DNA from 3 places in the Staphylococcus sp. 231237_7MaSpsaltlick genome. Region 1 is predicted to be linked to each of the others. Evidence: riboswitches for the same ligand, from Rfam matches in the RefSeq annotation. Region 1 holds a riboswitch; each other region holds the start of a gene.
What was found. Region 1 has a riboswitch for thiamine pyrophosphate ahead of tenA (thiaminase II). Riboswitches for the same ligand answer to the same signal wherever they lie in the genome.
Positions count from the first base shown of each region.

Region 2: another riboswitch for thiamine pyrophosphate. It lies ahead of ACF91D_RS28705 (3-oxoacyl-ACP reductase); the one in region 1 lies ahead of tenA (thiaminase II).
Region 3: another riboswitch for thiamine pyrophosphate. It lies ahead of ACF91D_RS05870 (thiamine phosphate synthase); the one in region 1 lies ahead of tenA (thiaminase II).

Region 1 covers NZ_JBICNX010000016.1:23,540-26,801, forward strand. The annotation lists gene thiD (bifunctional hydroxymethylpyrimidine kinase/phosphomethylpyrimidine kinase) at 1-782, opposite strand, end outside; gene tenA (thiaminase II) at 784-1,464, opposite strand; TPP riboswitch at 1,540-1,638, opposite strand; gene ACF91D_RS22285 (transglycosylase family protein) at 1,890-2,594, opposite strand; gene ACF91D_RS22290 (single-stranded DNA-binding protein) at 3,021-3,262, opposite strand, start outside.
Region 2 covers NZ_JBICNX010000045.1:3,133-6,394, forward strand. The annotation lists gene ACF91D_RS28700 (LLM class flavin-dependent oxidoreductase) at 1-1,180, opposite strand, end outside; gene ACF91D_RS28705 (3-oxoacyl-ACP reductase) at 1,203-1,955, opposite strand; TPP riboswitch at 2,065-2,166, opposite strand; gene rpsP (30S ribosomal protein S16) at 2,386-2,652, shown strand; gene rimM (ribosome maturation factor RimM) at 3,045-3,262, shown strand, end outside.
Region 3 covers NZ_JBICNX010000002.1:601,038-604,299, forward strand. The annotation lists gene xylB (xylulokinase) at 53-1,540, shown strand; TPP riboswitch at 1,677-1,786, shown strand; gene ACF91D_RS05870 (thiamine phosphate synthase) at 1,846-2,439, shown strand; gene ACF91D_RS05875 (NAD(P)/FAD-dependent oxidoreductase) at 2,432-3,262, shown strand, end outside.

The sequences.
Region 1 (3,262 bases):
TGGTTTACTGGTCCTCTACCCTGACCGATTTCAGGTGTATACTTGATACTTAATGAAATAAAGGCTTTGGCTTTTTTCACGGCTTCATAAATTGATTTACCTTTCGCAAGTTCGGCAGTGATTACTGCTGAAAATGTACAACCTGTACCATGTGTATGTTTCGTTTCATAACGTGGATCCTCAAAAGTATAAACATTATCTTTGGTAAATAAGTAGTCTTTAGCTACATCTAAATCTTCAGCATGTCCACCTTTAATCACAACACCTTTACTACCAATCTCATTTATAAAAATTTCACCTGCTTTATAAATAGATGCTTCATCTTCTATGGTCAATCCAGTGATTTCTTCTGCTTCAGGTAAATTAGGTGTTGCCACTGTAGCAAAAGGTAATAAAATATTTTGCAAATCCTTTTTAGCATCGTCATCCATCAATGAATCTCCACTTTTTGCTAGCATAACTGGATCTATAACATATGGTATATTAGGATACTTTTCTAAATACCCTTGGATGACTTTCATCATATCTTTAGATGCAATCATCCCTGTTTTAATTGCATGTGGTAACTCATCATCAAAAACACTACTAAGTTGTTCAGATAACCATTGTGTTTCTAAGTTATGGATATGTTGAACGCCTTTCGTGTTTTGGGCTACAATACTTGTTACAGTGGCCATACCGTACACACCGCAAGCATGAAAAGATTTTAAATCTGCCATAACGCCCGCACCGCCAGTTGGGTCAGTACCTGCGATAGTTAAAGCGATTTTTGGTTTTTTCATTTTATTCCCCTCCATATAACCAGTCTTCTTCTATATATGACATATTAAAGAAATTACGTTCATGAATCGTACTCTGTAAAAAGCACATTTTTATTTCATGCTTTTCATCCACAGTACATGCTTCAGTTAGTTTATTCAAGAATTTGTCAAATACATCGACTAGTTCATCCATTTCAGTACTATAAAAGTCGAACCATTTTGCTAATATTGAATTTCTATTTAATTGCTTATCCTGTAAAGCACGTTGAGCAATCGCTTGATAGACGTATGGACAAGGTGCCATAGCAGCAATTGTATATGCGGCATTTTCTTTTGCATACGCATTAAAATACATGTGTTTAATGTAATGATCACCACTTGGTGGCCATACCTTTTCGCTTACAATATTATCATAATTTTCTCCAACATATTCAGCTAATATTTCATGTGCTTCTACTTCACCTTCAACAATAAACTGAATTTGTTCCACTAAAAATTTCACGTCTTCTAGTTTATTCACTTTTGGAATAAGCAATGCATATATATTTGCAAATTCTTTTAGATATGATGCGTCAGCACGCAAGTAAAATTTCGTTGCATCAATGGGTAAATCTCCTTGCAACATCCCTTGAATAAATGGATCATTATAAATATCATCTATGATATGTTGAGACTCTTTTTTTAACGCTTCTGAAAATAACAAATGATTTCCTCCTATAAATAAAAACTACATTCCAACTAGGAATGTAGTTAATTAATAGAAAGGTATAGCAATTTAACTATAATTAAACTACTTTCCTACGTTGGTATTAACCAAATCAGGTTGTAAGGGTCTGACTTAAATCATCTCAGCCTAAAGGCTCCCCTAGTAGATTTTATATATTGTATTTATTTAAAACATATCAAAGTACGCTAGCTATTGCAATAAAATGGTTTATATATAGCCGTGAACATTGAAGTCTATTTCGCTAAAATAATCTCGTTGAATTAATCCATTTCTTACAGGAAATCCAATTATTTTTAACTTTATAAAATACAACAGCTTATAATCTAAACGATAAAAAAGCCCACGACATTTATTTATGTCATGGACTTCTAAAAATTAAAATTCATTTCATTACTGTTATATTATGCAGTAACCCATTGTGAAGCGCCAACTTCATCATATAATTTTTGAGCTGCAGCGTCTTGTACTGCTTCTGGTGCATTAGCAGCTGGTTGACCTTGATATTCAGATGGTGCTACTGAATCCCATGTGCTTTGTAAGAATTGGAATTTACCTGAAGCACCTGATGATGGGTTTGTAGCATGAATATCGCCACCTGATTCACGTTGTGCGATTTGTTGTAAGTGTGCATTCACGCCTGATGAACCTTCTGAAGCTTCACTTGAGCTTGATTCGTTTGAACTAGCAGAAGATTGTGAAGTTGCTTCTTGTTGTGGTTGTTGTGTAGTTTCTTGTTGAGGTGCAGCTTCTTGTGCTGGTTGTTCTGATCCAGCTTGAGTTGGTTGAGCTTGCTCTTCTTGTACATTATTATTTGTAGTTTGCTCTACTGACGTATTTGACCCTTCACCTGAAGCATCACCGTAGTTCCAGCTGAAGTTTTCACCGTCTGAAGTAAAGTTAAAGTCTTTGTTATTGTATGTGAAATTAATATCATACGCACCTTCTTGAACTGGTGCTTCATTTAATGATTCTGGATTAGTTAGTGCTTGTTGCGCTAATTGAGCTTTGTCGACACCTTGTTCAGAAGCGTCAGCAGAATTTCCTGCTGCAAAGCCTGTTACTCCAAGTCCGACTGCTAAAGTTGATGCGATTACTGTTTTTTTCATTGTAAAAAAGTCCTCCTATAAGGTAAATAAGTTATTTATGATTAATTTGCAAGTACAACTATAACATTCATAAAACCATTGTAGGTTACAGTGAAGTGAAAAAATCTATAGTTTCTTTACGATTAAATTACATATAAATATATTTTGAAATTAATTTTTTTCTGTTTAAATACTACTGTGAAAGTTTTTTGGAATATACCCTCGTTATACTATATGTAATAATATTGTAATTTATCTGATTATTCTGTGTAATCAAGATGTTTTATACAATTTTCCATCTTCTCTCAAAGCTTTTTAAATTTAAAAAGCTACCCCTCTATGACGCTTACATTAAGAGGGATAGCCTGAAGAAGTATAATTGATAGTAGGATTTAATGTATATAGATTTGGGTGGGTTAATTTTGAGGTAGGTTTAAATTGGGAGTATTATACAATTTCGTATATATCATTATCTCGTAAAGTTATTTCTTTATTTGAATTATGAACTTGCTCTATAGGGAATATTTCACGTAATTCATTAACTTCATCTTTGTTTCTTGGAGACATAAATTTAATAGTTTCAATAAAAAGTTCTGATACAAAATGCATCTGCCCTTCTTTTTCATATTTTCTTGATTGCATTCGACCAGTGATTCCCACTAGTGATCCTTTATTTAAATATAGTTCGA
Region 2 (3,262 bases), on a different contig from region 1:
GTGGCATTAAATTAAAACCGTCTGCAACGCCAGCATTAAACCATCTTTCCATTTCGTCAACGATTTGAGTAGGTGTACCTATCAACGTTAAATGTCCGCCACCAGCGCTAAGGTAACCCAATAATTCACGCAGTGTAGGATTTTTATCATTGATAATTTCTAGTACAGTTTGGTAACGACCTTTGGGGCCTGTAAAGTTCTCTACAGGCGGTAAGGGTGGTATAGGTTCGTCTAAATCCCAACTATGACAATCTTGGCGAATAAAGAACTTTAATTGATTTAATGCTGTATCAATAGCTAAGGACTCGTCCAATTGACGTTTTTTGGCGTAAGCTTCAGCATAAGTTTCTCCGACATAGGTAACTAAACCTGGATACACCTTTAAGCTGTTCGTTGGTTTTCCAACCGATGTTAATTTATTATTTAATTTTTGGCGAAATGCTGTAGCTTGCTTTAGGTTCCAAGCGACTGCATAGATAGCATCTGCATACTTAGTTGCCAAGGTGATACCTTGATCTGAGGCACCAGCTTGCATTGCAATGGGTTTGCCTTGAGGACTTCCAGGTGTCGTTAGTGGTCCTTGGACATCGAAATAATGACCTTTAAAATGAATTGGCTGAATTGCATCCGCGTTGATTAAAGTATTTTCTGCTTTATTATGTAAGAAATCTGCCGTTGTCCACGAATCTAACAACAGATTCATTACTTGAGCGAATTCGTCTGCTTTTTCATAGCGTGTATCATGATCTGGTAGACGCTCCATACTGTGGTTTGCTGCTTCTAAATCAGTCATAGATGTTACTAAGTTCCAACCTGCACGTCCGTTATTCATATGATCAATACTTAAGAGTTGTCTAGCTGCTGTATATGGATTAGCAAAGGTACTGGAAATCGTTGCAACTAATCCAACGTATTGCGTAACTTGGGCTATTGCAGCTAAATTGACCAAAGGGTCAAACCAAAATGCGGGCATATCACTTGGTGATTGTGCTGGAAAAGATTGATTATCTGCAAAAAATATCGCATCAAATAATCCACGTTCTGCAATTTGAGCTAATGATTGATAATACGAGATATCTCCTATACGTTCAACACTTGAATTGCTCATACGCCAAGCCGCATGATGATGACCGCATCCATAAATTAATACACCGATGTTAAGTTGACGAGTTTGTGTCATAAGATGATTCATCCTCCATTTCTTAATTCATTGTTAATCCACCATCAACTGTAAAGTTCTGACCAGTTATCCCTTTAGCTTGATCAGAAATGAGGTAGCTTACCATATTTGCTACATCTTGAGGTGATGTGACTTGTCTTAATGGTGTGGTTTGAGCAATAAGATCAAATACTTCTTGTGTCGTCGCTGCACTTGCGTCAGTAGTCTTTAGTAAACCGCCAGATACAACATTTGCATTAATACCAAATTGACCTAATTCAGCGGCGATATTTCGTGTGAATCCTATTAAACCTGCTTTTGCAGTAGTATATTCATGGTAGGGTACGACTGGATTTTGATAAAGATTTGTACCAATCGAAACAATAGTTCCTGTTTCTCTTGAGATAAATTGTTTAACGACTGCTTGAGTCACATTGAAAGCGCCTTTTAACGTGCCGTCGAGTTGTTGTTGATAGTCCTCCCAACTTAAATCTATAAATGCTTTTTGTGCTGTGGGATCAAATTTAAATCCTACGAGCGCATTATTTATGACCGCATCTATTTGCCCAAAATGTTCTGTTGCATGTGCAATCATTTCATCAACTTGGTTTCTATCAGTAATATCTGCTGGTAAAGCGATAGCCTGTGATTCACCAATTTCACGTACGAGTTGTTCAGCTAAATCTTTACTTTTAAAATAATTTATAATTACATTATGACCTTGTGTAGCTAATGTTCGTGCTATCGTTGCACCTAACCCTCTGCTACTACCTGTGATTAAAATTGTTTTAGTCATATATTCACCTCATCATTGATTTATTAAATAAAAAAATACACAACCCTCTCTAGGAAAGTTGTGTATCAAAAAGTATATGAATACGTCAAAAAAGACTATCAGTTTCATTATCATATTGGTAACACTTTCCTACGCTAGTCTTAGCTAGATCAGGTTCGAAGGGTTTGAGTTTAGCTCATCTCAGTTTTAAAAAACACCCCTAGTGCATGCGTTATTTAATTTAACTTCAATGTATAGCTTTTAATAAAGCATGTCAAGTTGTGCAAAAGTTTAAATTTAAATACAAATCAGGTGAAGGACTAAAAGTCACAGTTTAAAAATAGAGATTCAATATTGGTAAAGAAAAAACTCTTTACAAAGTACTGCAGAACTGTTAATATTATTTCTTGTAGAAAATAAAAATATTAAGAACATAAAGGAGAGAATATAAATGGCAGTTAAATTACGTTTAACACGTTTAGGTTCAAAAAGAAATCCATTCTATCGTATTGTAGCAGCTGATGCTCGTGCGCCACGTGACGGTCGTAACATCGAACAAATCGGTACTTACAACCCTAACAATGTAAATGCACCAGAAGTTAAAATCGACGAAGAATTAGCATTAAAATGGTTATCACAAGGTGCAAAACCAACTGATACTGTACGTAACATCTTATCAAGAGAAGGTATCTTGAAAAAATTCGACGAACAAAAATAATAATAAATCGAACGTATTGATTTATTTTGAATATGTTAGAACTAAAAGGTTATAACATAGTCTAGAAGATGATTTTTACTTTTATCTAAAGTAGAAATCATCTTTTTTTATTGGTCAATATTGAATTTGAAAGCTAAACGGTAAATAGGGTGATTTAAGCCGTGATTTCAATCTTAGAAATAACAAACTTATTGCCTGAAAATAGCGGATTGCTAATAAGAAATACTGGATTAGTTGTTCGAGTTACTTGAATAATTTTTATTTATTTTAGTAAATACTACTTCTAAACGATAACGTATTACAGCTATCTCAATCCGTGTTATAATGGATTACGAATTTTATTTAGTTTCATTACCTATGAAGATAGTTGTAATGATGACGGAGGAAAAATAATGAAAGTTGAAATTGGTAAATTTGTAAACACACATGGTGTTAAAGGTGAAATTAAGATTAAATCACATTCAGATTTTACAGATACTCGATTCCAACCTGGAGAATCTGTACTAATTCAAGCTGAGGGTAAAGAAGCAGAAACGTTTAAGATTAGTAGCCACAGAATGCATAAAGGCTTGCATATGCTTAAGTTTGAAGGAATTAATAATATTAATGA
Region 3 (3,262 bases), on a different contig from region 1:
AATATGATACAGTTGTTGAATATTTAAAATCTGACAAAAGGAATCGATGATATTGAATGAAGCAGTGTTAGGCATAGATATAGGTACAAGTTCAGTTAAAGTTATAGCCGTAAGTAAAGAAGGAGAAGTGCTAGCTAAAGTTAGTGAAGGACTTGATATAATACAACTTCAATCTGGGTGCAATGAGCAACAACCAGACGAATGGTTTGAGGCAACCAAGTCATGTATTAGACAAATATTAAGTGCTAGCGCGTTAAGCGACATTTATATTAGAGGCTTATCGTTATCTGGTCAAATGCATAGTTTAGTGGTATTAGATAGCACTAATAAACCGCTTCGAAATGCAATTTTATGGAATGATACTCGTTCGACTCCTCAATGCACAACAATCGAACAACAATTTGGTGATTATATATTATCAAACCCAGTATTAGAAGGTTTTACATTAACGAAATTGCTTTGGATAAAAGATAATGAACCTAATAATTGGAACAAGATAGCAACGTTCCTATTACCTAAAGATTACGTGAGGTTTAAGCTAACTGGTAAAATAAATATGGAATATTCAGACGCTTCGAGCACATTATTATTGGACCCAAAACAAAAAAGTTGGTCAAAGACAACCGGCTCACAATTTCGCATTCACGACATTTATCCCTCACTTGTATCATCTGGAGATTTTATTGGATATGTAGAAAGCAGCCTAGCTAAATCATTAGGATTAACAGGTGAGGTAGCTGTTTTTGCTGGTGGTGGCGATAATGCATGTGGTGCACTTGGTGCAGGCGTTATCAAATCCAACGATACATTATGCAGTATTGGTACTTCTGGTACGTTATTAACTTGTGAATCAGGTGAAGGAAAGACGTATCGTCATAATTTGCACTATTTCAATCATGTTGTAGAAGATAAATCATATGTAATGGGCGTGACGCTTGCTGCTGGAGATAGTTTGAATTGGTTAAAAAAACATGTGTTTCCCGGTTTAACTTTTAACCAAATTTTAAGCTTAGCAAGTAACTCTACAATTGGTAGTGAAGGGTTGTTATTTGCCCCATACCTATCAAGTGAACGTACACCACATGGTGATTCGCAAATTAGAGGTAGCTTTATCGGGCTAAGCACTTTACATACAAATGCAGACATAGCGAGATCAGTAATTGAAGGTATTACTTATTCATTATATGAAACTTTGGTACATTTACGTGAACAAGGGAAGGACATAACGCACATTACATCAATCGGTGGCGGCGCAAAAAATGATTTTTGGTTACAATTGCAAGCAGATATATTTAATGCAAAAGTCAGTAAATTGAAATATGAAGAAGGGCCTTGTATGGGGGCGGCAATGCTAGCTATTGTCGGTTTGAGTTGGTATGAAAGCCTAGAAGATGTAGTTGATCAATTTATCGTCTATGATAGAACTTTTCTGCCGAATGAAGCGCATCATGAACGCTATGCTAAATACTTTGAAATATATCAAGAAGTCTATCGTCAGACACGACCGATAACAGCACGGTTGTTAGAGTTGTCTCTATAAGCGTGATTATGCACGATTAAGCCAGCTGACTTTAGGATACATGTTGTCAAAGTTGAAGTGAGACTTGAAAAGTAAATGATTATAAGTTAGATTGTAAGTAATCACTAAAACATTATGAAACGAAAATTTAATAGATAGAAACCACTGGAAGCGCCTTTGATAAAGGCTGAGACCGAAGTAATAACTGAGGGATTCCTAGAACCTGATCCAGTTCGCACTGGCGTAGGAAAGTGGCGTTTTCTATGATAAATGTAATCATACAACGTTATTTTTCCACCAGGAAAAGTAACGTTTTTTTATTTGGGGTGAAAATATTGTTTATTGCTATTACACCATATCAAGATTTGTCTAAATCACATATTAAGCATTACTGTGAAATCGAAGGCGTTATCGATTACTTATTAATAAGAGTGCCAATGAATACTGAAGAAGTCATTCAGTGGGTTCATGAATTAATAAAAAATGAGTTCCCTAAGGATAAGATTATTATTCATAGCGATATCAACGTAATCATACAATGTGACTTGTCGGCAATTCATTTTAGGGAAAGTGACCCTTATATTGAGGAGGTACAAGCTAGTTATCCCGATATACAAGTGAGTATGTCTACGCACCATAAAGATACTATTGCTAACGCTAAATATTTAGGGCTAGATTTTGTATTATTTGGACACGTATTCGAGACGTCATCTAAACCTCAGCAAACACCTAGAGCAAAGTCGGAGGTTGAAGAAGCGCTACAAATTGATATTCCGATTATTGCAATTGGAGGTATTAATCAACATACTTTATCTTCTTTACCTAATGGATTTTCAGGAATAGCCGGTATTTCTATTTTTAATCAATATTCGAAAGAAAAACTTATAAACATGAAGGAAGTGTGGGATGGACATGTATGATGTCATTATTATTGGATCGGGAGTCATGGGCATGTCAATCGCACGTGGGTTAAGTCAGTCTTTTGCGAATATAGCTGTGATAGATAGAGATGAAGCAGGTAAGCATGCATCTTATAAAGCAGGTGGGATGTTAGGCGCGCAAAATGAATTCACCAAAAATAGTGCTTTGTTTAGTTTGGCAACAACTTCTCAAAAGATGTTCAAACCTCTAAGAGATAGTTTGTTGGAAGAGGTTGGCGTGGATATTGAGTATTTAAATAGTGGGTTAATAAAATTGGCTACGAACCATTATGATAATAAAAAGATTGAACAGCAATATCAATTTTTAAGACAACATTTTGCATCTGTAGAACGTCTTAGTCCTACTGATGTTCAACACATGTCCAACGGTGCTATAACTTCAAAACATACAAATGGTATTTATATGCCTGAAGATAATCAAATCAATGCAAACCGCTATACTAAAGGGTTGTTGAAGTCATTATCAAATAGACATATAGATAGAATATACCAAACAACTGTAACCCATATTGAATCTATAAAAGATGGGTACCGTGTGGAGACACGAAATGGAGCTTATTATACTGAAAAGTTAATTGTCACAGGAGGCGCTTGGACAGGAAAACTTTTACAGCAATATTTACCTTGTGAAGCGGTTATGGGGGTAAAAGGAGAAGCGCTATTGGTAGAACAACCTGATTTAAACTTGAATATTACCATGTTTCTGACTAATGGTTGTTACGTCATTCCAAAATTAAAAAATAGATATTTAATCGGTGCAACAAGTTACTTTAATGATTATTCAGTTGGGGTGTCTAATTCT